4 regions of the Burkholderia lata genome follow, and region 1 is predicted to be linked to each of the others. Evidence: riboswitches for the same ligand, from Rfam matches in the RefSeq annotation. Region 1 holds a riboswitch; each other region holds the start of a gene.
The links. A riboswitch is a leader RNA that binds a small molecule or an ion and turns the genes downstream of it on or off. The one in region 1 is predicted to bind cobalamin.
Positions count from the first base shown of each region.

Region 1 (7,608 bases):
GGCATGGTTGCCGAAGCATCCGGAACTCGTCGAGAAGTGGCATCTCGCCGACGTGTTCATGCAATACCAGATGCTGCCGCGCCATCCGTCACAGCTCTATGAAATCGCGCTCGAAGGCATCGTGCTGTTCTTCGCGCTGTTCCTCTTCGCGCGCAAGTCGCGGCCGATGGGCGCCGTGTCCGCGCTGTTCCTGATCGGCTATGGTCTCGCACGCTTCACGGTCGAGTTCGCGCGCGAGCCCGACGACTTCCTCGGCCTGCTCGCGCTCGGCCTGTCGATGGGGCAGTGGCTGTCGCTGCCGATGATCCTCGCGGGCGTCGCGCTGATGGTCTGGGCGTATCGCCGCCGCGCGGCGAATGCCGCTGCGTGATGCGGCGCCGATGCACGCGCGATCGGCGTGTGCATCGGCAACATGCAGGTCAATGAAAAACGCCGGCCCGAGGGCCGGCGTTTTTCATTTCGGACTGCCGTGCGCTGTGCGTTACTTCATCTGCACGGAGCCGTTGACGGTGACCGACACGGTGGCCTTGCCGCCTTCGACTGCGATCGGTGCGCTCATCTTCGCGCTGTCCATCGGCGCCGCGGCCATCGCCATCATGCGCGGGTACGGCTGCACGTTGCGGCCGCCGCCGACGTTCACGTCGCGGATCGTGTAGCTGCCGTAGCCGAATGCCTTCGCGGCTTCGTCCGCGCGGGCGCGGAACGACTTGATCGCTTCGGTCGTGAGCTTCTGCTCGGCGGCACGCTGTGCTTCGGGCGACAGCGAGAACTCGACGTTCGCGACCTGCATCAGGTTCGACAACTGGCCGGCAAGCTTCGACGCCGCCGCGAAATCGCGCGATTCGAGCGCGACCTCGGTGCGGCCGCGCCATGCGGAGATCTTGCCGTCGCGATCGGTGCTCGGGTACACGGAGAATGCGCCCGTGTGTGCGGTGACGCCCGATACACCCTTCGCCTGCGACAGCGCTGCGTCGGCGCGCTGGTTCAACTGAGCGGTGAGGCTGCCCGGATCCTTGGCTTGCTGCTCGTAGAACAGCGTGATGTGGATGATGTCCTGCGGCACGTCGGCGCTGGCCTGCGACGACAGCGACAGCACGCCTGCCGGCTCCGGAAAGTGCGGGTTCGCGGTTTGCGCGTGCGCGGTGGTCGACGCGAGCGTCAGCGCGACGGGAACGGCGGCGGCAAGGGCGAGCGACAGCGCGAGTGCGGATTTCTTGGTCATTGTTGGACTCCTTGTGCGAGGGCGTACACGCGGATCGCGCGTGCACGACGCGGGCGTACCGCGCGACGAAAAAAACGACAGCCGGCCTGATCGGCCGACAGCGGTTGCTTAGGCCGCGCGAAAGTGCCGCGAGTTCCGTGGCGGCGGTGCGTACTGACCAGATTTGACCTTTGGCGTGCGCCTACTTCATCAGCTTTTCGGTGATGAAGCGCCATTCGGCGCGCGTGACCGGCGTGATCGACAGCCGGTTGCCGCGTGCGAGCACGCGCATGTCGGCGAGTTCGTCGTGTTCGCGCAGCGCCGCAAGCGGCACGAGTGGCGATTTTTTCACGTAGCACACGTCGACGAGCAGCCAGCGCGGTGCTTCCTGAGTCGACTTCGGGTCGTAATAGGGGCTTTTCGGATCGAACTGCGTGGGGTCGGGGTAGGGCGTCGACGACACTTCGGCGAGGCCCGCGATGCCCGGCTCGGGGCAGCTCGAGTGATAGAACAGCACGCCGTCGCCGATCTTCATCGTGTCGCGCATGAAATTGCGCGCCTGATAGTTGCGCACGCCGGTCCACGGCAGCGAGCGCTGCGGTGCGTTGGCGAGATCGTCGATGCTTGCTTCGTCCGGTTCGGACTTCATCAGCCAGTATTGCATGGATCGTGATCGACGCAGAAAGAGGCTGCTACAAAAGAAAACGGCACCGGGCTTCGCCCGATGCCGTTGGATAGGCCCCCGCCTTGGCCGCTAGGCCGGCATCCTGAACCTGAGGTTCAGAATTGGTCGCAGTTAGCAGCACTTCGGGTACATCAGACAGAGTGACGCGCGCGCCCGTGCTACAAATTTCCGCAACCGTGCACATGGCATTGGTTCAAGGAATATATGACCTTGGCGAACCAGGCAGGGAAGCTGACTGAACTGTGATTCGATGCGCCAATTTGACCACCGTTGATCGCCGAGATCAAGCGGAATCGACGCATCGATTAAAACGTTACTGCGTCTCGTGCTGTGCGAGCACCGCGCCGAGCTGTTCGTTCATCTGGTGCATTGTACGACGGATTTCCTCCGCGGGAAATGCTTCACCGTGCCGCACGCTCGTTTGCAGCCGCAGCAATTCGGACGCGAGCGACAGCGCCGCCATCACGGCGATGCGATCGGTGCCGCGTACCGAGCTGTTCGAGCGGATTTTCGACATTTCGGCGTCGACACGCGCGACCGCTTCGAGCAGTGCCGCTTCGGTCTCGGCCGAGCAGGCGAGCCGATAGGCCTGACCGAGAATCGAGACTTCGATCTGCTTGGTGCTCATGCATGTTCTCCGTGGCTGGCCGCGTCATCGCCATCCGCACGCGCCTGCCCATCCAGCAGGTCGAGCTGGTTGTCGGCTTGCTCCGCACTTTTCGAGCGCGGCAGCTTTTCGAGAATCGCGTTCAGTTTCACCTGGGCGTCGTCGATCTTTGCCGACAGCGTGTCACGCTCGGCCGCAAGTGCATTGCGTTCGTCGCGCAGTTGCGCGAGTTCCGCGCGGACAGCGTCCGCATCCGCGCGCAATTGCGCGACCTGCTCCTCGAGCGCGAGCCGTTCCGAGTGATAGCGCTTGTTCAGCGAAATCAGACGGCCAATATTTTGAGATAGGGTTTCGAGTTCGTTGAGCATTTGCTGCGTCCTCTAAAGACCCAGCATTTTAGCGCGGAATAACGCGCAATCCGACATCTGTAACGTTTCCAGTCGTAACACCCCTGCTTCTTGCGGCGAATCAGCGCTTCCTGTGCGTGTCCGGACGCTTCCTTGACGCTCGCGCGACCCGCTCCTAAACTGGCGCCGCCTCGGTGCTCGCGCGTGGAACGCGCGGTTAAACGGGAAGCAGGGCGCGGGCGCCGGAAGCCCGCCAACCTGCGCTGCCCCCGCAACGGTAAGCGGCCGCGTCCGATGACGCAGGCCGGCTCGGGCGCGTTTCACGTGCAGGTTCTGCATGCGGACGCGGGCCACTGCGCGTCATCGCGCGGGAAGGCGAGCCGGACCGCCGCCAGCCCGGATACCGGCCGAGACGGGGAGCCCGCACGGGCTTCGTGACGCGCGGCCTGCGGGGAGGCGGGGCGCGCAATGCTTCACGGAATCTTCTTCGATGCTGACCCCAATCGTCCGCGCGGCGCTCAAGTCACGACCGGCCGGCACCCGCAAGCGGGTGCGCCGCACGTCGTGTGCGGCGCCGTACGCGGCATGAGCGCCGCGCGCGCCACCGCGATCTGGGCCCTGCTGGCTGCAGCGGTCGCGTTGCTGTTCGTCGCGTCACTGTCGATCGGCAGCGTGCCGATGTCGCCATGGCAGGCGCTCGCGTCGCTCGTGCCGCATGGCGGCGACGCGCTGTTCGCCGATATCGTCCGCACGCTGCGCCTGCCGCGCGCGCTCGCGGGCTTCGCATGCGGCGCGCTGCTCGCGCTGGCCGGTGCACTGCTGCAGGTGCTGCTGCGCAATCCGCTCGCGGAGCCGTACGTGCTCGGCGTGTCGGGTGGCGCAGCCGGCTTTGCGCTCGTCGCGATGATCGCGGGCGGCGCGTGGTGGCTCGTCGATGCGTCGGCGTTTGCCGGCTCGCTCGTGTCGGTCGCGCTCGTGCTCGGTCTTGCGCGCCGCGAGCTGTGGCGCGGCGAATCGCGCGATGCTTCGCCGCGGCTGCTGCTCACGGGCGTCGTGATCGCGGCGGGGTGGGGCGCGCTCGTCACGCTGCTGCTGTCGCTCGCGCCCGATGCACGATTGCGCGGGATCATCTTCTGGCTGACCGGCGACCTGAACGGCGTGACCACGCCGTGGTTCGCGTGCGGTGCGCTGTTGCTGGCCGCATGCGTCGCGTTGCCGGCCGCGCCGCAACTGAACGTGCTGCTGCGCGGCGATGCGACCGCGCTCGCGCTCGGCGTGCCCGTTGCGCGCCTGCGCGTGCGGATCTATCTCGTCGCATCGCTGGCCGCCGCGGCCGCGGTGACGACGGCCGGCACGATCGGTTTCGTCGGCCTCGTCGTGCCGCATGCGCTGCGGCTCGCTTTCGGCAACGACCAGCGGATGCTGCTGCCGGCCGCGATGCTCGCGGGCGGCGGCGGCGTGATGGCGGCCGACCTGCTCGCACGCACTGCGATCGCGCCCGCGCAACTGCCGGTCGGCGTGATGACCGCATTGATCGGCGTGCCGGTGTTCCTGTGGATGTTGTTGAGGAGGCCGATGCGATGACGGGGGCCGCACTGCACGCCACGGCCGGTGACATGAACTACGCGGCCGTCGGCCTGACGCTGAAGGCCGGCGCGCGCACGCTGCTCGACGGCTTCACCCAGGTGTTTCGTCCCGGCGAAATCTGGTGCGTCGCCGGGCCGAACGGCGCGGGCAAGACGACGCTGCTCGCGACACTCGCGGGGCTGCAGCCGCCGGCCGGCGGACACGTCGAGATCGACGGCCGGCCGCTTGCCGCATGGCCGCCCGAGCAACTCGCGCAGCGCCGTGCGCTGATGCCGCAGCAACTGCACGACGCATTCAGCGCGACCGTATTCGACACGGTGTTGCTCAACCGCTTTCCGTATCTCGGGGGTTGGGGCTGGGAGCGTGACGGCGATCGCGCGGCCGCGCGCGACGCGCTGGCGACGTTCGATCTCACGGCTCTGGCGTCGCGCGACGTGCTGTCGCTGTCGGGCGGCGAGCGCCAGCGCGTCGCGCTGGCCGCGACGCTGTGTCAGGATGCGCCGCTGATGCTGCTCGACGAGCCGCTCGCGCATCTCGACCTGCATCACCAGATCGATTGCCTGACCGCGCTGGCCGCATGGCTCGACGCGGGCCCGCGCACGGTGCTGTTCTCGTGCCATGATCTGAATCTCGCGCGGCGTTTCGCGACGCATGCGCTGTTGCTCGACGGCCGCGGCCACGCGTGGGCCGGCCCCGTGCACGACGTGCTGACGCCCGAGCGCGCGAGCGATGCGTTCGGTTATCCGCTCGTGCTGATCCGCGAGAATGGCCGCGATGCGCTGCTGCCGGCGTGGCCCGAGCGACAATGACCCTTTCTTTTCCGATGCGCGGCGCACACCGCGCCAACGACACGGCTTTTCGATGACGACCTCGACCCACTTCCCGCCCGCGATCGCGCCGCTCGACGATGTGCTGCGCAAGCGCCTGCAGCACGTGATCGACCACAAGACCAAGCCGCCCGGCAGCCTTGGCCAGCTCGAGGCGATCGCGCTGCAGATCGGCCTGATCCAGCACACCGAGCGGCCGGTCGTGCAGCGTCCGGTGATGATCGTGTTTGCCGGTGATCACGGGATTGCCGTCGAGGGCGTGAGTCCTTATCCGCAAGCGGTGACCGCGCAGATGGTCGCGAACTTCCTCGCCGGCGGAGCGGCAATCAACGCGTTCTCGGGCGTCGCGCAGAGCACGCTCGAGATCGTCGATGCGGGTGTTGCGTCGCCGCTGCCGCTGTCCGACCGGCTGGTGTCGCTGCCGGTCGCGCGCGGGACGCGCAACTTCGCGGCGGAGCCGGCGATGACGCGCGACGAGGCGATGACGGCACTCGCGGCCGGCGCGGCGCGCGTGCGCCTGCACGCGTCGCTCGGCACGAACGTGATCGGCTTCGGCGAGATGGGGATCGCGAACACGTCGTCGGCCGCGTGCCTGATGAGCCGCCTGCTCAGCGTGCCGATCGACGCGTGCGTCGGGCGCGGCACCGGCCTCGACGACCAGGGCCTCGCGCACAAGCGTGCGGTGCTCGGCCGTGCGCTCGTCAAGCACTCGCACGCCATTGCACCGCTCGATGTGCTCGCGACGTTCGGCGGCTTCGAGATCGCGATGATGACGGGCGCGTATCTCGCGGCCGCGAGCGAGCGGATGACGATCCTCGTCGACGGCTTCATCGCGACGGCCGCGCTGCTGGTTGCCGAGCGCATCGCGCCCGGCGTGCGCGACTACTGCGTGTTCTCACATACGTCGCACGAGGCCGGACACCGGCGCATGCTCGAGCATTTCGGCGCGAAGACGCTGCTCGCGCTCGACCTGCGGCTCGGCGAAGGCACGGGCGCCGCGCTTGCGCTGCCGCTCGTGCGTGCGGCGGCTGCGTTCCTCACGGAGATGGCGAGCTTCGAATCCGCCGGCGTCGACAATCGTGACGCCTGATCGCGCGCGCGGCGTGCAGGCCGAACTGCGCTACTTCTTTGTCGCGCTCGGCTATTTCACACGCGTGCCCGTGCCGCGCTCGATCGGCTACGCAGCCGGCGATCTCGACCAGGCCGCGCGATATTTCCCGCTCGTCGGCGCATGTGTCGGCGCGTGGGGCGCGCTTGTCTATCTCGCCGCGCTGCGCGTGTTGCCGCCGTCGATCGCGGTCGGGTTGTCGATGGCCGCGACGCTGCTCGCAACGGGCGCCTTTCACGAGGATGGCCTGGCCGACAGCTGCGATGCGTTCGGCGGCGGCTATACGCGCGACGACGTGCTGCGCATCATGCACGACTCGCGGATCGGCACGTTCGGCGCGGTCGCGCTCGTGATCTCGCTCGGCGTGAAATGGCAGGCGCTGGCGTCCATGCTGCCGTTGCGTGCCGCGTGGACGATGATCGGCGCGCACGCGGCGAGCCGCGCGGTGGCCGTGAGCTTGCTGATGACGCTCGACTACGTGCGGCCCGAAGGCAAGGCGAAACCGGTCGCGCAACGGATGGGCGCACGCGCGGCGTGCGTCGCGGCGCTATTCGGATTGCCCTGGCTGTTCTGGCCCGACTGGCGCATGGGCGTCGCCACATGCATTGCGGTCGTGCTCGTGCGCGCGTGGGCCGCCCGCTATTTCGTGAAGCGGATCGGTGGCTATACGGGCGACTGTCTCGGCTTCACGCAGCAACTGTGCGAACTGGTGATCTATCTCGTGGTGCTCGGATGGACGTCGTCCTGATCCGTCATCCGGCTGTCGGCGTCGAGCCGGGCATCTGCTACGGACGCAGCGACGTGCCGCTCGCTGCATCGGCCGACACCGGTGCGCAGGCCGTGCGCGCGCATCTGTCGGCACTCTGCGCACCGCTTCCCGAACAGGTCTGGACGAGCCCGCTGACGCGCTGCGTATCGGTTGCCGAACGGCTCGCACACGCATGCGACGTGCCGCTGCGGCGCGACGCGGACTGGCAGGAGATGGATTTCGGCGCGTGGGAAATGCAGCGCTGGGACGATATCGATCGCGCGGCGCTCGATGCGTGGGCGGCCGATCTGATGCACGCGTGTGCGCATGGCGGCGAAAGCGTTGCGCGGTTTGCTGCGCGCGTGGCCCGGCGGGCCGATGCGGTAGCGCAGTTCGATGGCCCGCAGTGGGCGGTGACGCATGCGGGCGTGATCCGCGCATTCGCATCGCATGTACTGCGCGTGCCGCTCGATACGGTGCTGTCTCGACCCGTACCGA
Region 1 is NC_007510.1:2,897,696-2,905,303, reverse strand. Features, by position in the region: gene lgt (prolipoprotein diacylglyceryl transferase) at 1-370, shown strand, start outside; gene BCEP18194_RS19130 (SIMPL domain-containing protein) at 482-1,222, opposite strand; gene BCEP18194_RS19125 (EVE domain-containing protein) at 1,404-1,865, opposite strand; RNA gene ssrS (6S RNA) at 1,937-2,118, opposite strand; gene BCEP18194_RS19120 (cell division protein ZapA) at 2,200-2,514, opposite strand; gene BCEP18194_RS19115 (ATPase) at 2,511-2,861, opposite strand; cobalamin riboswitch at 3,016-3,266, shown strand; gene BCEP18194_RS19110 (FecCD family ABC transporter permease) at 3,309-4,424, shown strand; gene BCEP18194_RS19105 (ABC transporter ATP-binding protein) at 4,421-5,236, shown strand; gene cobT (nicotinate-nucleotide--dimethylbenzimidazole phosphoribosyltransferase) at 5,289-6,344, shown strand; gene BCEP18194_RS19095 (adenosylcobinamide-GDP ribazoletransferase) at 6,334-7,110, shown strand; gene cobC (alpha-ribazole phosphatase) at 7,095-7,608, shown strand, end outside.

Region 2 (7,608 bases), on a different replicon from region 1:
GCAGCCGCCCATGCGACCGACATGGCGACCTCGTCGGCCGACATGGTGCGCACGATGAAGTCTCCGCCTTGATCCATGGTTCACCCCAGTCGCTGCGCTCAGGATGGCGCGTTGCGTGACGGTCAATGCATCGGGAAGCGCGGGCAGGCAACGCCGTGGCTGCCGATCGGGCCATCATAATCCCACGGGCGGGTGCCAGAGCGGGAAGGTCGGGCCGTGCCGTCGGCCGGCGCAACCCGGCTCCGCCCCGTGAAACCCGGATTCGCTGCGGTTGACATGCAATAAAATCATTGCATATCATGCGCAATGAACGCCGAACAGCTTGACCATGTTTTCAAGGCGCTTGCCGACCCCATCCGCCGCAGGATCATCGATCGGTTGCGCGAGCAGCCCGATCAGTCGCTTTTCCAGATTTGCGCGGTAGCCGTCGCAACGGGGGAAAAAGCCATCTCCCGGCAGGCGGTGACCCAGCATCTCGACATGCTGGAGAAGGCCGGACTGGTTCGCATCTCCTGGTCGGGCCGAACCAAGATTCATTCTCTCGATCTCCAGCCGCTGCGGGAAGCGGCGGACATCTGGCTTCAGCGACATCTCGAGGAAGGAAACAACCCATGAGAATCTATGTCACGTCCGTCTTTGTCGACGACCAGTCCAGGGCGCTGGACTTCTACACGAACACCCTCGGATTCGTCGTGAAACATGACGTGCCGCTGGGCGAGCACCGCTGGCTCACCGTCGTATCGAGTGAAGCGCCCGGTGGAACGGAACTGCTGCTGGAGCCGAGCGAGCACCCGGCGGTTGGCCCCTTCAAGCACGCGCTGGTCGAAGACGGCATACCCGCAGCCTCATTCCAGGTCGATGATCTGGACACCGAATGCAAGAAACTGCGCGCGAAGGACGTCAGGTTCCTCGTGGACCCGATGGATGCCGGCACGGTCCGCATGGCCGTGTTCGACGATACCTGCGGAAACCTGATTCAGCTCATCGAGATGAAGGACAAGCAAGCGTCGTCACATTGATTTCGCGAGGTGGTCGATGCAGGTTGCAGAACATGAGGTCGTCATCGCCGGAGGCGGACCCACCGGCTTGATGCTGGCAGGCGAACTGGCGCTGGCCGGCGTCGATGTCGCCATCGTCGAACGCCGCTCCGATCAGTCGCTTGCGGGTTCGCGCGCCGGCGGGCTGATTGCGCGGACGCTCGAGATCTTCGATCAACGCGGCATCGTGGATCGGTTCCTCGCCGAAGGCCAGAAGGCGCAAGTCACTGGGTTTGCGTCGATTCGCCTGGACATCAGCGATTTTCCGACCCGGCACAACTACGTGTTGGGGCTGCGCCAGAAACACATCGAGCGCATTCTCGCCGGATGGGTCGACGAACTGGCGGTGCCGATCTATCGCAGCTGCGAATTGACGGGTTTCGCGCAGGACGACACGGGCGTCACCATCGAGCTGTCCGGTCGCGCGCCACTGCGGGCGCGCTATCTCGTCGGGTGCGATGGCGGCCGGAGTTTCGTCCGCAAAAGCGCCGGCATCGAGTTTCCAGGATGGGATGCGACGACCAGCAGTATTCTCGCCGAGTGCGAGATGACCGAGGAGCCGCCCTTGGGCGTCCATCGCACGGCATTGGGCATCCATGCGTTCGGCCGTGAGGCGTACGAAATTCGCGACGGCAAGATCGTCTTTGCCACCGAAGGCCCCGTCGGCGTCATGGTGACCGAAAAGGCGGTCGGCGCGAAAGCCGAGCCTACGCTGGACGATCTGAAGGAAGCGCTAGTCGCCGCATGCGGAACCGACTACGGTGCCCATAACCTGACGTGGATTTCCAGGTTCACGGACATGGCGCGGCAAGCGGCCACTTACCGCAAGGGCCGCGTTCTCCTGGCCGGCGATGCTGCCCACGTGCATTCTCCGGTGGGCGGAAAGGGCCTCAACATCGGCGTGCTGGATGCGGTGAATCTGGGGTGGAAACTGGCCCAGGTGGTGAAAGGAACGTCGCCCGACGGGCTGCTCGACACGTATCACGCGGAGCAACATCCGGTTGCGGCTCGCGTGCTGCGCACGACGATGGCGCAGGTTGCGTTGCAGCGTACCGATGACAGCACCGAAGCATTGCGTGAAGTCGCGGCGGAATGGCTCCGCATGGATGAGCCTCGCAAGCGAGTCGCCGCCGAGATGTCCGGGCTCGGGCTCTGTTACGCACTCGGGGAAGGGCACCCACTGGTCGGTCGCCGCATGCCGGACCTCGATCTGATCACGGCCGACGGTTCCGTGCGCGTCTTTGCGCTGCTCCGGAACGCTCGGCCGGTGCTGTTGAATCTCGGCGTACCCGGAAGCGTCGATATCACGCGTTGGTCGGATCGCATCGAACTGGTTCACGCCCGATACGACGGCCCATGGGATCTGCCCGCGCTTGGCCGGGTTGCCGCGCCGACGTCCGCTTTGATCCGGCCCGATGGATACGTCGCATGGGCGGGTATCGACACACAGGACGGCCTTCAGAATGCGATGAACACCTGGTTCGGGCCTCCCCGGTAGGCGCGTCGTCTTCATCAGGCCGGATGACGTTTTCGACGTGGCGTACCCGTCGTCCAGGAGGCGCGGCCAGGGAGACGCATGACGCCGTCGAGTCGTGGCGGTTGGGATGAGACGGCCATGTTCGCTTCGCGGCCGAAGCAGCCGTTGCGCAAGCCCGATCGGGCGGGCCCCGGCGTATGTTCCGACCGGGGCCGCGCCGCTCAGCACGTCAAGGCCGTCGCATTCCCCCGTCAGAACGTATAAGTCACCTTCCCGAACGCCGTCCGCCCGAGCGTGTTGTACCCATACGCGGTCATGTACTGCCGATCGAACAGATTCGACACCGTCGCCGATACCGTCACGTGCGAATTGATCCGGTACGACGCGCGCAGGCCCACCGTCAGGTACGAAGGCAGATAGGTCGAATTCGCCGGATCGTCGAACGTCGTGCCGCCATAAAGCAGCGACGCCCCCGTGCTCAACGCATGCAGGTGCAGTTCATCCCACGTGTGATCGATGTTGAGGCTGACCGTCTGGCGCGGCCGGCGGTTGAGCCACGAGTCGTTGGTCTCGTCCTGCGGATTCAGGATCCCGACCGCGACGCTCACCGGCGTCGAACGGCCGATCGTCCCCTTGTACGACAGGTCGATCCCGCGAATATGCGCGCGACCGATGTTCATCGGCGAGAACGTCGCCGGGTTGTACGCGATCAGGTTGGTGACTCGCGTGTCATAGATCGCGGCCGTGAACGTACCGTACGACGTGTTCGCATCGACCGCCGCCTCGACCGATGTGTTGCGTTCCGGGCTGAGATTCGGATTGCCGTAGCCGGGGTAATACAGGTCGTTGAACGTCGGCAGCCGGAACGCATTGCCGTACGACACGCGTGCCGTGTACACCGGCGTGATCGCCCACGACAGCGCCGCGTTACCCGTATTCACCGACTGCCCGGCGATGATTTCATGACGCCCCGCGAGGAACATCGTGACGCTGCCGAGCGTTGCCGACTGATGCAGCGAGAACGCGGAATCATTGCGCGTCGGCACGCCGTTCGGAATGTCGACCGGCAGGAATGCCTGCTCACGCGTGAAGTCGTACGTGAGCTTGGTTTCGCCCGACAGCGGCAGCCCGAACAGATGGAATCCGCGCTCCTGATGCGTCAGCGACGTCGACGTGCTGATGCGCTGCGAATTGATCTGGTCGGTCGGGATGGTCGGATCGCTCGCGTAGATGAACCCGCGATCGTTCGAATAACCGAAGGACTGGTCGAACTGCGTGTCCGGCGTGATGTCGAGATGGAACGCGATGCCGGTCGTCAGTTGATGATCGAGCTGGCGGTTCCCATAGCCGCTGTTGTCGTAGGACAGATCGGACCGGTGATACAGCGCGAACGTCGAGATCGACCAGTTGTCGCGCGCGTAGCCGAGGCGTGCATCGAGATCCTGCGCGTGGTACGGGTTGCGGCCCGCCTCATGCCCGTACGCAAAAGGGCGCGTCGCATCGATGCCGGCCGTGTTGTACGAGTGCAGGCCGAGCGAGTAGGTGAGCCCGCCGAGCGCGGCGAGCGGCCCGGTCGACGGCACCGTGCCCGACGTGCGGAGCTGCGTGTCGAACGTCTTGTTCGACCCGCCGCCGAACGACACGGTCGTCTGGTTCGGCTGGTTGGCGGCGCGGCGCGTGAAGAGCTGCACGACGCCGCCCATCGCATTGGCGCCGAACGACGCGGCGGCCGGCCCCGAGATCACTTCGACACGCTCGAACGCTTCGGTCGGCAGGTCCGCCCACGGCGCGATACCGGTGGTCGACGAGCCGATCCGGATGCCGTCGATGAACACGGCGACCTGGCTTGCCGACGAGCCGCGGATGCTGACCGACGCGGACGAACCGGGCCCGCCGTTCTGCGAGACCGTCACGCCGGGCAGCGTCGCGAGCGCCTGCGTGATGCTCGGGTCGCTCGGTGACAGCCGGTCGAGATCGGTGCGCGTGAGCACCTGGGTCGTCGCATAGCGCTGGTCGAACGACTCGGGCAGCCGACGCGCGTCGGTCACGTTGATCGTCGGCAGGTCGGCGCTGTCGGCGGCCGGGGCCGGTTGCGAAACCGCAGTGTCGCCGGCAGCGTGGGCGAGCGGCGAGAGGAGCGCAGTCGCGGCGGACGTGGCAAGGAGGTGTCGAATCTTCATGAGGCTGTCGTTGTTGTCGGGCTGCGCATGCGGCGATCGAGGGCGGGCGGCGGCAGCACCGGTTTTGTTATCGGTGATCGGGCTATCGCGCGACCGGGCCAAGCGGGCCGCAGTCGCGGGCGTCGGCGCGGCATATGCCGGCGGACGCGATCGACAGGGAGCGGCACGCGCGAGCGGGCGGGCCGTGCATGCCGGCGGCGTGCCGGCGCGACGCTTCCGGTGCGGAAGCGGATGCGGTAATGGTGGACATCGGGCGGATCCTGAGGTCGGGCCGTCCATGCAACGGGCACCGCCAAAGGCGGTGTTGGCGCATCGGGACACCCCGCCCGGTGCGGCTGCTTGGACCTCGGGTCGATGGCAGGTCTCCTGGCTCGCGGGTCCTGATTCGTGCCGGCCTTCCCGGTTTCCCAGTGGCATGCAGTGGCACGGATTCGCCGCTCACAGTTGCGGGGGCAGCCGCAGATTCGAGGCGCTGCCTCTCCTGCGTTCCCTTTTGATCCCGTTTCCGGGAACCATCAGCGCGCAAGGGTAATGGCGTGCGCTCCGGCGCGTCAATTGTCCGGCCGCGCGGGGATGCGAAAAAACGTCATTACCGCGCAAATATTTTCGAAATCCTTTCTTTTATGCGTCGGCGCCGCGTTTCATGTCTGACGAAACGGGTGGATTCGCTGCGATGCAATCGCGCCGGAACCGGCTCGGCGCGATACCCGTCCACCGCACGAACGCGCGGCGAAACGCCTCCTCGCCGCCGAACCCGAGATGCGCGGCGATCCGCGCGACCGGCCAGTCCGACTCGCGCAGACAACGTTGTGCGGCTTCGGCGAGACATTGCTCCCGGAGTGCGTGATAACCGGTGTGCTCGGCCACCAGCCGCCGCCGCAGCGTTGCCTCGCTGACATCGAGCCACGTGGCCAGCTCGGCGAGCACCGGCAACGCCTGCTCGTGCGCAAGCGCCGCATCGAGAAAGCCGCGCACCTGCTGCGCCCACGACACGACAGCCGGCGCCGCATCGATCAGGCGAAACGGAAAATCGACGAGAAACGCGTCGAGCTCGGCCGGCTGGCGGATCACGCGGCATTCGAGCCGCGCCGCATCGAACGCGAAGCCGTAGGTCTTGCGGCCCACTTCGACCGGCGCATTGAACAGCCCGAGCAGCGGCATCGCGTCGTCGCGGCGCGGATGGCCGAGCCACACGTCGGTCGGCCGCAACGGCTGCCCGATCAGCCAGCCGAACAGTTGCAGATAGCAGAACAACCCCGTCAGGTCGACGAGGCACGCGGCCGGACTGCGCGTGCGGCGCAGCGAATCCATCCGGAACGTCGCACGCCCGTCGCGCACGGTGAGCGACAGCGCGCCGGCGCGCGGCGTCAGCATCTCGCCGAATTCGCGCGCACAGCGGATCGCGTCGGCGAGCGTCGCGCAACTCAGCAGGCAGCGGCACATCAGATCGACTTCGCGCTTGCGCATCGGCGGGTGGCCGTCGCCGCGTGCGACCTGCGCCTCGAGGCGTTCGATCGCGTCGCGGTACAGCGCGACGAAATCGCCCGATGTCGTTGCCGGTTGCGGCGGCTGCGCATCGCGATCGGCCGGCGGCGCGCCGCTGCGCGTGAGTTCGCTCAGCAGGCGCGCGCCGAGGCCCGGCAGGACGCGGCCGCGGGTTGGCATGGCGCGTTGTTTCATGAGTCTCCCGATCTGAGCGTTGCGACAGGGGCCGGTGAGCGGGCCGGTAGGGGTCGGCTGACCGTCGCCACGCAAGAATGCTATCCACGCCGACTGCCTTCGGCCTCGCCGGAACGGCGTAGGCCGGCTGCGCATCCCTGTCACCAACGACCACGGACGACACGCGAATGATCCAGATCGTAGACGAAATCACGCTCGCGCCCGAGCGCATTCCCGACGTGCTTGCCCTGCTGCGCGACCGTTACCTGCCGGGCCATGCGGCACGCGGGCTGACGGCGGCCGGCCGCTGGGTGTCGCCGCCCGTCGCGGTGCCGGGCCAGCCGAGCACGCTGTGGCTGACCTGGCATGTGGCCGACGCGCCGGCCTACTACCGGATGCGCGCGTTGACCGATGCCGACGTGGTCGGCTTCTGGATGGCCGTCGACGCGCTGTGCGACGTGCGCCGCCGCCATGTGATGACGGACGCCGCTGCGCCGCTGCCGGTGCCGACGGAGGTCGACCATGCGGCATGACACGGCACAGGTATTCGTGTCGGCGGATTGCCATGCCGGCGCGATCGAACATGCGTTGCACGAGGCCGCGCACGCGCTGGCCGGTGCGAAACGCGTGGCACTCGCACGCAATCTGGACGGCAGTTGGGGCGCGGGCGACTACACGCTCGACGTGCTGCGCGACGAGTCGGTGGCCTGCGACACAGCGGACTTCGCCGCATTGGCGCAACTGCCGGGTATCGCGCGCATCGACGGCGCAGCGTGCCGCGCGATCGGCGGCGGCCTGCGCGAACCGGCGTTGCGCGACGGCGTATGGCGCACGCTGATGCTGCGTGCGCGGCCGCAGGCCAGCGCAGCACAGATCGCCGCGCTCGAACGCGAGCTGTTGCTTATGCCCGCGTTCATGCCCGGTATCCGCAACTGGCGGCTGAGCCGGATCGAGACGCCCGGCGCGTGGACGCACGTGTGGCAGCAGGAATTCGCGCACGTCGGCGATCTCGTCGGCGAATACCTGATGCATCCGTATCACTGGGGCTGGGTCGATCGCCGGTTCGATGCCGAAAGCCCCGACTGGACGGTCGATGCGATCTCGCATGCGTTCTGTCCGCTCGCGTCGAGCCTGCTGGCCGATACGGCGGCGTGACGCGCCGCACACATCAAGCTGACAACACACAACCCTGGAGACACGAAGATGCGAGCTTTGTTGATCGACCGCGTCGGTCATTCCGACGCGTTCCGGATGG
Region 2 is NC_007511.1:1,673,238-1,680,845, forward strand. Features, by position in the region: gene BCEP18194_RS30180 (GNAT family N-acetyltransferase) at 1-77, opposite strand, end outside; gene BCEP18194_RS30185 (ArsR/SmtB family transcription factor) at 307-615, shown strand; gene BCEP18194_RS30190 (VOC family protein) at 612-1,019, shown strand; gene BCEP18194_RS30195 (FAD-dependent monooxygenase) at 1,036-2,535, shown strand; gene BCEP18194_RS30200 (TonB-dependent receptor domain-containing protein) at 2,766-4,694, opposite strand; cobalamin riboswitch at 5,034-5,226, opposite strand; gene BCEP18194_RS30205 (helix-turn-helix domain-containing protein) at 5,316-6,374, opposite strand; gene BCEP18194_RS30210 (hypothetical protein) at 6,542-6,886, shown strand; gene BCEP18194_RS30215 (Dabb family protein) at 6,876-7,508, shown strand; gene BCEP18194_RS30220 (NADP-dependent oxidoreductase) at 7,557-7,608, shown strand, end outside.
Region 2: it holds a riboswitch for cobalamin, as region 1 does, so the genes downstream of both, BCEP18194_RS30200 (TonB-dependent receptor domain-containing protein) here and BCEP18194_RS19110 (FecCD family ABC transporter permease) in region 1, are expected to answer to the same signal.

Region 3 (7,608 bases), 1.1 Mb from region 1:
GGATGCGCGTACTCATCGCGCCTCCCCGACGAAGCGGCCCTGCCGGTCGATCGCGAATATCTCGACAGCGACCGACGGCGGCACGATGTCGCGCGCGACGCGCAGCGCCTGTGCGCAAACGAGATCGCCGAGCGGCACGCCGTCGGCATGCGCGAGCTTCAGCGCTTCCTGGCTCGTGTTCGCGGCGCGCATCGCGGCCTGCAGCGCATCGCTTGCGCCGGCTTCGGCCGCCCACTGCGCGAGCAGCGGCAGGTCGATGCTCGAATGGCGGCTGTGCAGGTCGAGATGGCCGGCCGCGAGCTTGCTGAGCTTGCCGAAGCCGCCGCACATCGACAGCCGCGCGACCGGTGCGCGCCGCAGGTGCTTGAGGACCGCACCCGCGAAATCGCCCATCTCGATCAGCGCCATGTCGGGCAGTTGGTAGTGCGCGCGCATCGCGTCCTCGCTCGCGTTGCCGGTGCATGCGGCGATATGCGCGATACCGTTCGCGCGTGCGACGTCGATGCCCTGGTGGATCGACGCGATATAGGCCGAACACGAGAACGGCCGCACGATGCCGGTCGTGCCGAGGATCGACAGCCCGCCGACGATGCCGAGCCGCGGGTTCATCGTCTTTAGCGCGAGCGCTTCGCCGCCTTCCACACCGATCGTCACGTCGAAGCCGCCCGCGTAGCCGTGCTCGGCCGCCAGCGCTTCCAGGTGCGTCGTCATCATCTGGCGCGGCACCGGGTTGATTGCCGGTTCACCGACCGGCAGCGTCAGCCCCGCGCGCGTGACCGTGCCGACGCCCGGCCCCGCATGAAACCGCACGCCGGGCGCCGACGCGAGCGCGACGCGCGCGAAGATCAGCGCGCCGTGCGTGACGTCCGGATCGTCGCCGGCATCCTTGATCGTGGCGGCTTCCGCACCGTCGGCCGTGGCCCGGCAGAACTCGAGCCGCATCATCACGCGCTGCCCCTTCGGCAGCACGATCTCGACCGCGTCGTCCGCACTACCCGCGAGCAGCAGCCGTGCGGCGGCGAGCGACGTCGCGGTCGCGCAGCTGCCGGTCGTATAGCCGAAGCGTAGCGGCGCGGGCTGTTCGGGGGTCTCGTCGCGCATCACGCGTCCGTTGCGTTCGTCGCGGTCGACGGTGCGGGCGTGTCGGCGGTGTCGGGCTTGCGCACGTCGTACAGCGTGACCGGCAACGGTTGCCGCCACGTGTCGAAACGGCCGAGCGGCTCGGCGTGTGCGAGCGACACACGCGTAAGTGTGCCGCCATGCGCATCGCGCCACGCGGCGAGCGCCATCTCGCCCTGCAGCGTGACCGCGTTCGCGACCAGCCGGCCGCCCGGTTTCAGCGCTGCCCAGCACGCGTCGAGCACACCGGGTGCGGTCGCCCCGCCGCCGATGAAGATCGCGTCGGGCGCGGCGAGCCCCGCGAGCGCATCGGGGGCGCGGCCCGCGACGAGTTGCAGGCCCGGCACGCCGAGCGCATCACGGTTGTGTTCGATGAAGCGTTGCCGCTCCGCATGCGCTTCGATCGCGATTGCCTGGCATGACGGATGCGCGCGCATCCACTCGATGCCGATCGAGCCGCTGCCGGCGCCGACGTCCCACAGCAGCTCGCCGGGCACGGGCGCGAGGCGGCCGAGCGTCATGGCGCGCAGGTCGCGCTTGGTGAGCTGGCCGTCGTGACGGTACGCGTCGTCGGGCAGGCCGGGCGTGAGCGCGCGGCGCGGCGCGTCGGGGCAGGCCTGGCAGTCGAGCGCCACCAGATTGAGCGCGGCCGTTTCGTCGATGCGCCAGCCCTGTGCGAGCCCGTCGAGACGCCGCTCGAGCGGGCCGCCGAGATGTTCGAACACGCTGATGCGCGTCGGCCCGAAGCCGCGTGCGACGAGTTCGGCCGCGACGGCGGCCGGCGTGCGGCCGTCGGCGCTCAGCACGAACAGGCGGCGGCCGGGCAGCAGGTGACGCGCGAGCGTCGCAAGCGGACGGCCGACGAGCGAGACCGCGCCGACATCCTGCAGCGCCCAGCCGAGGCGCGCGGCTGCCAGCGACAGCGACGACGGTGCGGGCAGCACGCGCCATTCGTCGGGGGAAAGCTGGCGCGCGAGCGTGGCGCCGACGCCGAACAGCATCGGGTCGCCACTGGCGAGCACGCAGACGGGCGATGCGCGTCGGGCCAGCACGCCCGCGAGATCGAACGGCGACGGCCAGGTTTCGCGCGCGGCCGGCAGCCGCGCGGGCAGCATGTCGAGATGCCGCTTCGCGCCGACGACGAGCGTCGCGTCGAGCAGCGCGCGCCGCGCGCTGCGTCCGAGCCCCGCGTAACCGTCGTCGCCGATGCCTACTACTGTCAGCCACGCCGTCATGCACCCTTCCCCATCGTTCGATTCCCTACCGTTTGTTGCGATGCGCGGCGGCTGGGCCGCCGCGCGTTGATTCGTTGATGTGCCGAGCGTGACCGGTGCGATACGGCGACGACGTCAGCCGCGCGTCACCGGGCCAATCAAGACCAGCAAGCCCAGATACATGCCGCCGATCGACGCGATCAGCAGCCAGCCGAGCAGCAGCCACGTGAGCGGCCGCGCACCGATTTTCCTGTACAGGAACGTGCCACCCGCCACGATCGGCACGCCGAGGCCGGCGAGCCCGACATTCTTCGGCCACTCGGCCGACGGTGCAAGCGGGATCAGTATGCATGCGAGCAGCATCCAGGCCGGGATGGCCAGCAAGCCCAGTGCAATGCCCATGCCGAACAGCTCCGTCCTGCCGAGTTTCATCGCGGATACCGGCGGTCGCCGATCTGATGTCGAGCCGCCAATCGTACCATTTGCGAGATAGCGAAAAACCGGCTGCGGCCGTTCTGCGATGCGGTTGCGCGGCATATCGACAATGCCGGATCGTCGCGAAAATCGGGTATCCTACGGCCGTTCGTTCGCCGGTGCCCCTCGGGGCCGAAGAGGGAACACAGGGCGCGCCACGCGCCGCTGTGGCTGCCCCCGCAACTGTAGACAGCGAGCCGATCTCCCCCTCATGCCACTGGTTCCACCGGGAAGGCCGGGAGCCGGCGCCGACCTGTCAGCCAGGAGACCTGCCGGCCTGAAAGTGCGTGCGTGCCAGTCGGCGTCGGGCGGGGTGTACCGATGCGTTGGCCGCGGCGCGACACTGCCCCGGTACCCCGTTGAGTTCCGCCCCCGTTTCGATTCCTGCGTCGCCCGTCGTGCGCCCATCGGCCTGCCCGGGGCTCGTGCGCGTGGTCACGGCCGCCGACGGCGGGCTGTGCCGGATCAAGCTGCCGGGCGGCCGGCTCGACGCGCGCCAGGCCCGTGCGATTGCCGCTGCCGCGCGGGCATTCGGCTCCGGCACGATCGATGCGACCAATCGCGCGAATCTCCAACTGCGCGGCATTCGCGACGGCGCGGCCGACGCGCTGACGCGCGCGTTGCTCGACGCGGGTCTCGGCCCCCGCATTGACGGCAGCGCCAATGCCACCGCCGACGCAGCCGCGCTCGCCGCGAGCGACGACGTCCGCAACCTGATGCTCAGCCCGCTCGCCGGCCACGATCCCGCCGCGCTCGTTGATAGCCGCGCACTCGCCGCACCGCTCTTCGACATGCTGGCGCGCGAGCCACGCCGCGGCGAACTGTCGCCGAAATTCTCGATCCAGCTCGACGGCGGCGAATCGGTTGCGGCGCTCGACCATCCGCACGACATCTGGCTGGCCGCCTGGCACCGCAGCGACGGCGCGGTGCGCGTCGCTGCCGGGCTGGCCGGTTGCCCGCCGGTCGCGCACGACGACCCGCCCGCTTCGGTCGATGTCGCGCCCGATCAAGGTGTCGCACTGGTCCGCGCGCTGCTGCTCGCGTTCCTCGATCTTGCTCCGGCCGACGTCACGCGGATGCGCGCGCTGCTCGCAACGTGCGGCGAACGCACATTGCTCGAACGCGCGCAGCGCTATTTACCCTTCCCGCTTGCAGCCGATCCAGCGCTTGCCGGCTGGCGCCGTACGCGCGCCGACGCGGCGCTGCGTTTCGGCGTGCGCCCGTCGCGCGATGCGGCGCGCTGCAACGTCGGCGCGCAATGCGTGCTCGGCCGGCTCGATGCCACGCAACTGGAACGGCTCGCCGCGCTGGCCGAAACCGACGGCGACGGCACGCTGTCGATGACACCGTGGCAAGGCGTGTTCCTGCATCGCGTGTCGCTCGAACGCGCACCGGCCACGCTCGATGCGCTCGCGTCGCTCGGCCTCGTCTGCGCGTCGTCCGACCCGCTGGCGACGCTCGTTGCATGCACCGGCAGCACGGGCTGCGCGAAGGCACGCGCCGACACCAAACACGACGCGCTCGCGCTCGCCGCCCGCATCGGCCACGCGGTCGACGTGCACCTGACCGGCTGCGAACGCCACTGCGCGCTGCCGCATCCCGCGACGCACACGCTCGTCGCGGTGGCGCCCGCGCACTACGACCTTTACCGGCGCGACGCCGCTGCGGGCCTCGGCGCCCCGCTCGCGCGCCATCTGACGATTGACCAGGCCGCGGCCCGACTGACGGGCGCGCGGCACAGCCAGGACACCACCGATGCTTGACTACATTCGCGACGGGCAGGAAATCTACCGCCAGTCGTTCGCGACGATCCGCGCCGAGGCCGACCTGTCGCAGGTTCCGCCCGACCTCGAGAAACTCGCGGTGCGCGTGATCCATGCGTGCGGGATGGTCGACGTCGTCTACGACCTGCGCTTCTCGGCCGGTGCCGGCACGGCAGGCCGCACGGCGCTTGCCGCCGGTGCGCCGATCCTGTGCGACGCGAGGATGGTCGCCGAAGGCATCACGCGCGCACGGCTGCCGGCCGACAACCGCGTGATCTGCACGCTCGGCGAGCCCGAGGTGCCCGATCTCGCGCGACATCTCGGCAACACGCGTTCGGCGGCCGCGCTCGAACTGTGGCGCCCGCATCTCGCCGGCAGCGTCGTCGTGATCGGCAATGCACCGACCGCGCTGTTTCACCTGCTCGACATGATCGACGCCGGTGCACCGCGCCCAGCATTGATTCTCGGTTTCCCGGTCGGCTTCATCGGCGCGGCCGAATCGAAGGCGCTGCTCGATGCCGACAGCCGCGGCGTGCCGTACGTCGCGCTGCTCGGCCGGCGTGGCGGCAGCGCGATGGCCGCTGCGGCGATCAACGCCCTCGCGACGGAGGTCGAATGACGACCGCGCGCGGACGCCTGTTCGGGGTCGGCGTCGGCCCCGGCGATCCTGAACTGATGACGATCAAGGCGCTGCGCGTGCTGCAGGCCGCGCCCGTGGTCGCGTATTTCGTCGCAAAGGGCAAGAAAGGCAATGCGTACGGCATCGTCGAAGCGCACCTGCGGGACGGGCAAACGCAACTGCCGCTCGTCTATCCGGTGACGACCGAGGCGCTGCCGCCGCCGCTATGCTACGAGACGGTGATCGCCGACTTCTACGATACGGCCGCCGAGATCGTTGCCGCGCACCTCGATGCCGGCCGCGACGTCGCGGTGATCTGCGAAGGCGACCCGTTCTTCTACGGCTCGTACATGTACCTGCACGACCGCCTCGCGCCGCGCTACGACACCGAGGTGATCCCCGGCGTATGCGCGATGCTCGGCGGCACCGCCGTGCTCGGCCAGCCGCTCGTCTATCGCAACCAGAGTTTGTCGGTGCTGTCGGGCGTGCTGCCCGAGCACGAACTGCGCGAGCGGCTCGCGCGAGCCGACGCGGCCGTCGTGATGAAGCTCGGCCGCAACTTCGACAAGGTGCGGCGCGTGCTCGACGAGCTGGGGCTCACGAAGCGCGCGCTGTATGTCGAGCGCGCGACGATGGCGAGCCAGCGCATCGTGCCGCTCGACGAAGTCGATCCGATGGCGTCGCCGTATTTCTCGCTGCTCGTCGTGCCGGGGGAAAAATGGCAAGGATGACGACGCCGCCCGCCATCGTGATTCTCGGCGCGGGCGCGCTCGATACCGCGCGGCGCATCCAGACGCGCTATCCGGGTGCGCTCGTGCATGGCCTCGCATCGCGCGTCGCGGCCGATGTGGCGTTCGACGATCTCGGCGCGCACCTGCGTGAACTCTATGCACGCGGGCTGCCGATCGTCGCGCTGTGCGCGGCCGGCATCGTGATCCGCTGCATCGCCCCCGCGCTCGCCGACAAGGGCGTCGAGCCGCCTGTGCTCGCGGTCGCGGAAGACGGCTCGGCGGTCGTACCGCTGCTCGGCGGGCTGACGGGCGTCAACGTGATGGCGCGAGAAATCGCCGCATGCGTCGGCGTGGCTCCCGCGATCACGACGAGCGGCGAACTGCGCTTCGGCGCGTGCGTGCTCAATCCGCCGGAAGGCTATGCGCTCGCCGATCTTGCACAGGGCAAGCGCTTCGTATCCGATCTGCTCGCGGGCGCGTCGACGCGCATCGACGGCGCGGCGCCGTGGCTCGACGACGTCGCGTTGCCGCGCGACGACGCGGCTGCGCATGCGATCCGCGTGACTCCCGATGCATGGCGCGGTACGCGCGACGAGCTCGTGATTCATCCGCGCAGCGTGGTAGTGGGCATCGATGCGCAGGCTATCCAAGGCAATGAAGCACTCGCTGCGCGCATCGACGCCACGCTCGATGCGCAAGGTCTCGCGCGGCTGGCGCTCGCGGCTATCGTTGCACCCGCATCGGCAATCGGTGATGACGTGCTGGAAGAAGCGGCGCAAACGCTCGACGTTCCGCTGCGCTTCATCGATGCCGATGTCGATGTCAGCGATAGTAACGGCGACGTACCCACCGACGCCGCCGTCCTGCTCGGCGGCGCGTTGCGTGTCGCGCACACACTGCGCGCCACGACGAACGGCATCGCATGCGCGGTTGCGTCGCATCCGGTCGATCCCGCCACGCTCGGCCGTGCACGCGGCCGCCTGACGGTGCTCGGCCTCGGCCCGGGCGGTGCTGCATGGCTTACCCCGGCCGCGCGCGCCGCGCTCGCGGAAGCGACCGACATCCTCGGCTACACGACCTACGTGAACATGGCCGGCCCGTTCCGTGGCGACCAGCGCGTGCACGGCACTGACAATCGCGAGGAAATGCAGCGCGCGCGCCATGCGTTCGAGCTCGCGGCCGAGGGCCGGCGCGTCGCGGTCGTGTCGTCGGGTGACCCGGGCGTGTTCGCGATGGCCGCGGCCGTGCTCGAAGCGCTCGATGAAGCGCGCGATCCGCACTGGGCGGCGGTCGACCTGCGCGTGGAGCCCGGTATCTCGGCGTCGCTCGCGACGGCCGCGCAGGCCGGTGCGCCGCTCGGTCACGACTTCTGTGCGATCTCGCTGTCGGACAACCTGAAGCCGTGGGACGTGATCGAGACACGCCTGCGGCATGCGGCGCAGGCCGACCTGGTGATGGCGTTCTACAACCCGATCTCGCGCGCGCGGCCTTGGCAGCTCGATCGCGCGCTCGACGTCGTGCGCGCGCACCGCACGGCCGAGACGGTGGTCGTGCTCGGCCGCGACATCGGCCGGCCGGGCGCAACGCTCACGACGACGACGCTCGGCGCGCTGCGCAGCGACCAGGTCGACATGCGCACGATGGTGATCGTCGGCTCGTCGACGACGCGGCGCTTCGCGATCGGCAAC
Region 3 is NC_007510.1:1,837,362-1,844,969, reverse strand. Features, by position in the region: gene BCEP18194_RS14255 (cobalt-precorrin-6A reductase) at 1-16, opposite strand, end outside; gene BCEP18194_RS14250 (cobalt-precorrin-5B (C(1))-methyltransferase) at 13-1,101, opposite strand; gene BCEP18194_RS14245 (bifunctional cobalt-precorrin-7 (C(5))-methyltransferase/cobalt-precorrin-6B (C(15))-methyltransferase) at 1,101-2,354, opposite strand; gene BCEP18194_RS14240 (hypothetical protein) at 2,469-2,870, opposite strand; cobalamin riboswitch at 2,908-3,098, shown strand; gene cobG (precorrin-3B synthase) at 3,206-4,570, shown strand; gene BCEP18194_RS14230 (precorrin-8X methylmutase) at 4,563-5,189, shown strand; gene BCEP18194_RS14225 (precorrin-2 C(20)-methyltransferase) at 5,186-5,920, shown strand; gene cobJ (precorrin-3B C(17)-methyltransferase) at 5,917-7,608, shown strand, end outside.
Region 3: it holds a riboswitch for cobalamin, as region 1 does, so the genes downstream of both, cobG (precorrin-3B synthase) here and BCEP18194_RS19110 (FecCD family ABC transporter permease) in region 1, are expected to answer to the same signal.

Region 4 (7,608 bases), 1.1 Mb from region 1:
CACACGTTGCTGCCGAGGTTGCGATCGAGCACGCGCGTCACGTCGACGGTCCGGCCTTCACGGTGATAAGTGGACTGATAGGCGATTTCCCCGACTCGTACGGAGACGTCCGGCGGGATTGCGAGCAGGTGGGCGTCGGCCGGCAATGTGATCCGGTAGTGCTCCTCGAGCCGCGTTCCGGCACATACGCCTTCAAATACCTTGCTTTTCTCCTGGAGCACGAAATCGGCGAAGCTCCGGATCTGACCGAAGTTGGGCAGCGACGGGATCGCAAATGCCGCGGGGCCGGGCATCAGCGCCAACTGGTTCAGATCGCCGTGCAATGCGATCGAGAACGGCTGGTCGAGGTCGTCGAGATGACGCGGGCTCATCTGCAACTCGCCCGCGAGGCCGTAGCGGCGCAGCATCTCGTCGGCAAGCCGCTTCGGCTGGACGTGGATGAACATCTGGCGCGCCCGCTGGACTTCCTGGCCGTCGAGCGTGATGTCGCCCGTCATCGTCGCATTGCCGTCACGATCGAGATCGACCGCATAAGCCAGCAATGAGCGGCTGTTGTGGCCGTTCTGCGGCGGCGTGACGATCAACTGGCCGGTCGAGGTGTCGAGCGCGGGCTTGCCGCTCGCCTCGAACTGCAGTGCGCCGAACGGCAGCACGCCGACCGTGGTGTCGGCAAACACGTCGAATTCCGGCAGCCATACGATCGCATGATTGAACGTCAGGACATCGGGTACGGCCGGCAACCGATAGCGGTTGCCGAGATTGACCAACACGGTATGGCTCTCGATGCCCTTTGCATCGAGCAGGGCGGACAGCAGCGTCGCCTGATCCTTGCAGTCGCCGTAGCGGTTGGCGAGAACCGTGTCGGCGCGATGCGGAACGACCGGCCCGGCGCCGAAATACACGCCGACATAACGGATGTTGCGTGCGACCCACGCGTATAACCGCATCGCCTGTTGGCGCCGATCCGCGATCCCGGTGGTCAACTAATTTGCGAGCTGGCGGATCGCGTCGTCCTGCTGCTGCTGATCGAACGCGCGGATATGGTAGGCGTGGGCGATTTCCGCGTAGCCGGAGAAGTTGCTCGCGATGAAGACGGGGCCGATATCCGTCCACGCCACCGTGTTCGCTTGCTCGTCGAGCGGGCCGGACGGCGGCGTTTCGTAATGATAGGAACGGAGCCGGCGTCCGTCGCGGGACGCGTCGGCCGATTGATGCATGCCACGCGCGTCGATCGCGACCGGCATGTCGTCCGGCGTGTCGAGCGTGACGTTCGCCGAGCGATAGTCCTCGATCGGCGGAAACGAGAGCTGCACGCTGAATTTGCCGGGAAACAGCGTGTCGGTGTCGGCCAGCGTGTACGACAGCCGGATCGAATCGCCTTTTGCGAGCGCGGGAAACGTGACGATACGCAAATGCTCTGCACTGAATTGCGGCGCGGCGATCGCGACGGGTGCCGGACGATCGAAGATGCCCTGTGCAGCATCGACCGAAACCGTCGAGCCGTCGGCATGTACCGTCTGCGCCGAATTGACGTCAACCTTCGCGAACTGTGCGTTGTACGACAGCACATACTGGCCGAAGCGGGCGATCGCCGCATCCGTCAGCAACTTGATCGACAGATCGACCTTGATCACGCGTTTGCCGGATGGGTCGACCGTGATCAGGTTGTCGCATCGTTCGATCCGGTAGTCCGCCGCGAACGCAATCGAAAGCTGGAGCATCAGCAGAGCCGCAATTCCGTAGCGTGCGATGCGTGAGACATTCATGTCGAACCCCAATCGATGGAAGTCTGGCGATGCAGCCGGTTCAGTCAGGCGCCGCCTGAATTGGGCGACACGGCGTCATCCGGACAAGACGGTATACAAATCTCCGCGGCCACGTCAATCGTCTGCACATCCGTCCCTGGACGCTGCCTCGTCCGGCTCCGACGCTGCCTTGACGCTCTCGCCCGCGCCGCCTACACTCGCACGCGTTTTGGTGCTCGCGCGCGCCGCTCCGGTGCGCGCAGTTAAACGGGAAACAGGGAGCCTGCCTGCGCCGCAGTCGAGCCAACCTGTGCTGCCCCCGCAACGGTAAGCGAACGCGTCGCGCCCATGCGCGTCGCAACGCCGCTTCGCCGCATGCCGCGCGCATGCGGACGACCGCCACTGGATGCTGTGCGCATCCGGGAAGGCGAAGCGGCGTGTTCGTCAGCCCGGATACCGGCCTAAACATTGGGGTTCAGCGCCGCGGGGAGGCGGCGCATCGTCCACGGCCGCAGCAGGCCCGACGCCCGCGTGTTGCCCGCTTCCTCCGCCGATGTGCCCCCGCGCGAACCCGCGCCGGCCGGCGAGGCAAACGGCAGGCAGCGCGAGCCGGGCCGGCAGCCGCCGTGTTGGCATTCACGATGTCGACCGTTCGCAAGGAAGCACCATGTCCGATTCGTCGTCCCGCCCGTCCCGCGACTGTCCGTCCGGATCGCGCGGCGGCATGCCTGCGATCCGCCAGATGAACTGCCACGCCGCCTTCGACGCGACGATCCCGGCCTGATTCCATTTTCGACACAGGACCTACCATGACCCTTCGCAAGCTTCCCGTCACGATCGTCACGGGCTTTCTCGGCAGCGGCAAGACCACGCTGATGCGCCACATCCTGCAGCACGCCGAAGGCCGCCGCATCGCGGTGATCGTCAACGAATTCGGCGAGCTCGGCATCGACGGCGAAATCCTCAAGGGCTGCGGCATCGGCTGCGAGGATGCCGACGGCGCGCAGGGCGAAGCGGCGGGCCAGCTGTACGAACTCGCGAACGGCTGCCTGTGCTGCACCGTGCAGGAAGAGTTCTATCCGGTGATGGAAGCGCTCGTCGAGCGCCGCGCGGACATCGACCACGTGCTGATCGAGACGTCCGGCCTCGCGCTGCCGAAGCCGCTCGTGCAGGCGTTCAACTGGCCGACGATCCGCAACAGCTTCACGGTCGATGCGGTCGTGACCGTGGTCGACGGGCCGGCCGCCGCGAGCGGCCAGTTCGCGGAAAACCCGCAGGCCGTCGACGCGCAGCGCCGCGCCGATCCGAACCTCGATCACGAATCGCCGCTGCACGAGCTGTTCGCCGATCAACTGTCGTCCGCCGATCTCGTGATCGTGAACAAGGCCGATCTCGTCGGCGATGCGGAATTCGCGCAGATCGAAACCGCGATCCGCGACGAGATCCCGCCGCAGGTGAAGATCGTGCGCGCGACGCGCGGCGAGCTCGATCTCGCGATGCTGCTCGGCCTCGAATCGGCATCGGAAGAAACGATCCACCTGCGTCACGACCATCACGGCTCGGCCGAGGACGGCGATCACGATCACCATCACGACGATTTCGACTCGGTGGTCGTATCGGGCGACGCCGGCACGCGCGAAGCGACGATCGCCGCGCTGCAGCGGGTCGTCGAGGCACACACGATCTATCGCGCGAAAGGCTTCGCCGCGCTGCCCGGCGCGCCGATGCGCCTCGTGATCCAGGGCGTCGGCCGCCGCTTCGACAGCTATTTCGACCGTCGCTGGCAGGATGGCGAAACGCGCGCGAGCCGCTTCGTGCTGATCGGCGAGGATCTCGACGCGACCGTGCTGCAACGCGCGTTCGACGCCGCGTGCGCGGCCGAGCCGCAACAGGCGTAACGCACGATGCATCTGCTGCGCACCACGCCGGGCGGCTTCGTCGACGATACGCAGGGCGTCGTCCGGATCGACCAGCAGCCGGCCGACATCGTGATCCTGAGCTCGGCCGACACGACGCTGTCGCTGCTCGCGAGTGTCGTGCCGCATCTGCCGGCCGGTTTCCCGAGCGTGCGGCTCGCGAACGTCACGTTCCTGCGGCAACCGGCGTCGGTCGATTTCTACGTCGACGACGTGCTGCAGCATGCGAAGTCGGTCGTGATCGATCATCTCGGCGGCGAGGCGTACTGGCCGTACGGGATCGAGCAGGCCGTGTCGCTCGCGTCGAAGCGCAGGCAGCAGCTCGCGATGTTCTCGGGCGACCTGCAGGAAGATCCGAACCTCGTCGCGAAGAGCACCGTCGCGCCCGACCTGTGCCGGCTGTGGTGGCGCTACCTGCGTGAAGGCGGCGTGCACAACGCTGGGGCGCTGCTGCGCAGCATTGCATTCCACACGCTCGGGTTCGGCGACGAACCCGAGCTGCCGCGCCCGCTGCCGGCCGCGGCGCTGTATCACCCGGCGCGCGACCGCGCGAGCGTCGACGACTGGCGGCCGCGCTGGACGCCCGGCGCGCCCGTCGTCGCGATCCTGTTCTATCGTGCGCACTGGCAGGCCGCGAACACGGCCGTGTTCGATGCGCTGGCCGATGCGCTCGTCGAGGAAGGACTGAATCCGCTGCCGATCGCGGTCACGTCGCTGAAGGACGCGGTGAGCCGCGAAGTCATCACGCAGCTGTGCGACACGCACGACGTCGCGCTCGTGCTGAACACGACCGCGTTCGCGGCCGGCGCGATCGACAGCCCCGAACACGACGTGCTCGCCGGCGATGCGCCGGTATTGCAGGTGATCCTGTCCGGCGGCAATCGCGACGCGTGGGTGGCCGACAACCAGGGCCTGCATGCGCGCGATATCGCGATGCACATCGCGCTGCCCGAGGTCGACGGCCGCATCGTCACGCGCGCGGTGAGCTTCAAGGGGCTCGCGTACCGCTGCCCGCTCACCGAGGTCGACGTCGTGCGCTACCAGCCGGACGCCGAGCGGATCGCGTTCGTCGCGGCGCTCGCGCGCGGCTGGTGCCGGCTGCGCACGCTCGGCAATGCCGACAAGCGCGTCGCGCTGATTCTCGCGAACTATCCGCAAAGCGAAGGGCGGATCGGCAACGGCGTCGGGCTCGACACGCCGGCGTCCGCGCTGCGCGTGCTCGCGGCGCTGCGCGATGCGGGCTACACGGTGGCCGACCTGCCGCCCGACGGTGACGCGCTGATCGCGCGGCTCACCGAAGGCGTGACCAACGACGCGGCCGTGCATGCGCTGCGCCCCGCGTTCCAGAGCTTCCCGCTGGCCGACTACGTCGTGCGTTTCGCGCGGCTGCCGGCGGCCGTGCGCGATGCGCTGAACGAACGCTGGGGGCCGCCCGAAGCCGACCCGACGCTGCGGCAAGGGCGTTTCACGATCGCCGGCTGGCGCGCGGGCAACGTGTTCGTCGGCATCCAGCCGTCGCGCTCGCGCGGCGAGAACGACTATGCGAGTTACCACGACGCGGATCTCGTGCCGCCGCACGCGTATCTCGCGTTCTATTTCTGGCTGCGCGATGCGTATCGCATCGACGCGGTCATCCACCTCGGCAAGCACGGCAACCTCGAATGGCTGCCGGGCAAGAGCGTCGCGCTGTCCGACGCGTGCTGGCCCGACCTGACGCTCGGGCCGCTGCCGCACCTGTATCCGTTCATCGTCAACGATCCGGGCGAGGGCAGCCAGGCGAAGCGCCGCGCGCAGGCCGTGATCATCGATCACCTGATGCCGCCGCTCACCCGCGCGGAAAACTACGGCCCGCTGCAGGATCTCGAGCGGCAGGTCGACGAATACTACGAAGCGCTGATGGTCGATGCGCGGCGCGCGAAGCTGCTGCGCAAGACGATCCTCGCGACGATCGCCGAGCATCGGCTGCACGATGAACTGAGTGTGTCGCCGCCGCGCGATACGGGCGACGAGGATGCGCTGCTCACGCGCGTCGATGCGTGGCTGTGTGAACTGAAGGAAGCGCAGATTCGCGACGGGCTGCACGTGTTCGGCGAATCGCCGATCGATCGTCAGCGACGCGACACGCTGCTCGCGCTCGCGCGTTTTCCGGTGGGCGACGGCAAGGGCTTGCGTGCGGGGCTGATCGGCGCGCTCGCGCGCGATCTGATGCTCGGCGACGACTTCGATCCGCTCGCGGCCGACTGGGCCGCGCCGTGGGTTGGCCCGCGCCCGGCGATCCTGCAGGCGCTCGACGCATCGCCGTGGCGCCACGCGGGCGATACGCGCGAGCGGCTCGAACGGCTCGCGCAGCAATGGCTGGACGGGCTGTGTGCGGCCGACGACGGCGACCCGTGCACCGACGCGACGCCTCCCGGCGACTGGCCGCACACGCTCGCCGTGATCGAGCGCGTCCGCGCGACGCTGCTGCCCGCGCTCGACGCATGCGGCGGCGAGGAAATGCGCCAGCTGCTGCGCGGGCTCGACGGCCGCTTCGTGCCGCCGGGGCCGAGCGGCTCGCCGTCGCGCGGCCGCCCGGACGTGCTGCCCACGGGCCGCAATTTCTACTCGGTCGACACGCGCGCGGTGCCGACGCAGGCCGCGTGGTCGCTCGGCCTGAAATCCGCGCAGCAACTGATCGAGCGTCATCTGCAGGATCACGGCGACTATCCGCGCGCGATCGGCCTGTCGGTCTGGGGCACGGCGACGATGCGCACCGGCGGCGACGACATCGCGCAGGCGTTCGCGCTGCTCGGCGTGCGGCCGAAATGGGCGCACGGCAGCCACCGCGTGACCGACTTCGAGATCCTGCCGATCGAGATCTTCGACCGGCCGCGCATCGATGTGACGTTGCGCGTATCGGGCTTCTTCCGCGACGCATTCCCGAACCTGATGCATCTGTTCGACGCGGCCGTGCAGGCGGTGGCCGCGCTCGACGAGCCCGAGGAACTGAACCCGATCCGCGCGCGCATCGAGCGCGAACGCGAGAAATGGGTCGCGCAGGGCGTGGCTCCGGACGAAGCGCGACGCCGCGCCGGCTGGCGCGTGTTCGGCGCGCGGCCGGGCAGCTACGGCGCGGGCCTGCAGGACCTGATCGACCAGCGCCGCTGGCAGACCGACGCCGATCTCGCCGATGCGTACCGCCAGTGGGGTGGCCATGCGTACGCGCAGAACAGCGCGGGCGACGCCGCGGCCGACGTGTTCGGCGAGCGGCTTGCGACGATCGACGTCGTCGTGCAGAACCAGGACAGCCGCGAGCACGACATCCTCGATTCGAACGACTACTACCAGTTCCAGGGCGGGATGACGGCAGCCGTGCGACACCTGTCCGGGCAGCAGCCGAGCATCTATCACGGCGACCACGCGAACCCGGTCGCACCCAAAATGCGCACGCTGCGCGAGGAAATCGCGCGCGTGATCCGCTCGCGCGTCGTCAACCCGAAATGGCTCGACGGCGTGAAGCGCCACGGCTACAAGGGAGCGGCCGAGCTGGCGGCGACCGTCGACTACCTGTACGGCTATGACGCGACCGCGCGCGTGGTGTCCGACCACCAGTACGCGCTCGTCGCGGACGCATACCTGTTCGACGACGCCACCCGCGCATTCCTCGAACGGCACAATCCGAAGGCGCTGCACGGCATCTGCGAACGCTTCGTCGAGGCGATGCAGCGTGGCCTGTGGCAGCAGCCGGGCGACTATCGCGAACGGATCGAAGCGGTCTGGCTCGCGAGCGAACAACTCCAGGAAGGGGGACGGCGATGACCGATCCGACGACGCACCGCGCCCGCGCGGTTTTTCCGTTTGCGGCGCTCGTCGCGCAGGATGCGCTGCAGCAGGCGCTGCTGCTCGCCGCGATCGACCCGTCGCTGGGCGGCGTGCTCGTGAGCGGGCCGCGCGGCACCGCGAAATCG
Region 4 is NC_007510.1:1,816,708-1,824,315, forward strand. Features, by position in the region: gene BCEP18194_RS14130 (transglutaminase-like domain-containing protein) at 1-947, opposite strand, end outside; gene BCEP18194_RS14135 (DUF3857 domain-containing protein) at 984-1,721, opposite strand; cobalamin riboswitch at 1,959-2,224, shown strand; gene cobW (cobalamin biosynthesis protein CobW) at 2,555-3,643, shown strand; gene cobN (cobaltochelatase subunit CobN) at 3,650-7,459, shown strand; gene BCEP18194_RS14150 (ATP-binding protein) at 7,456-7,608, shown strand, end outside.
Region 4: it holds a riboswitch for cobalamin, as region 1 does, so the genes downstream of both, cobW (cobalamin biosynthesis protein CobW) here and BCEP18194_RS19110 (FecCD family ABC transporter permease) in region 1, are expected to answer to the same signal.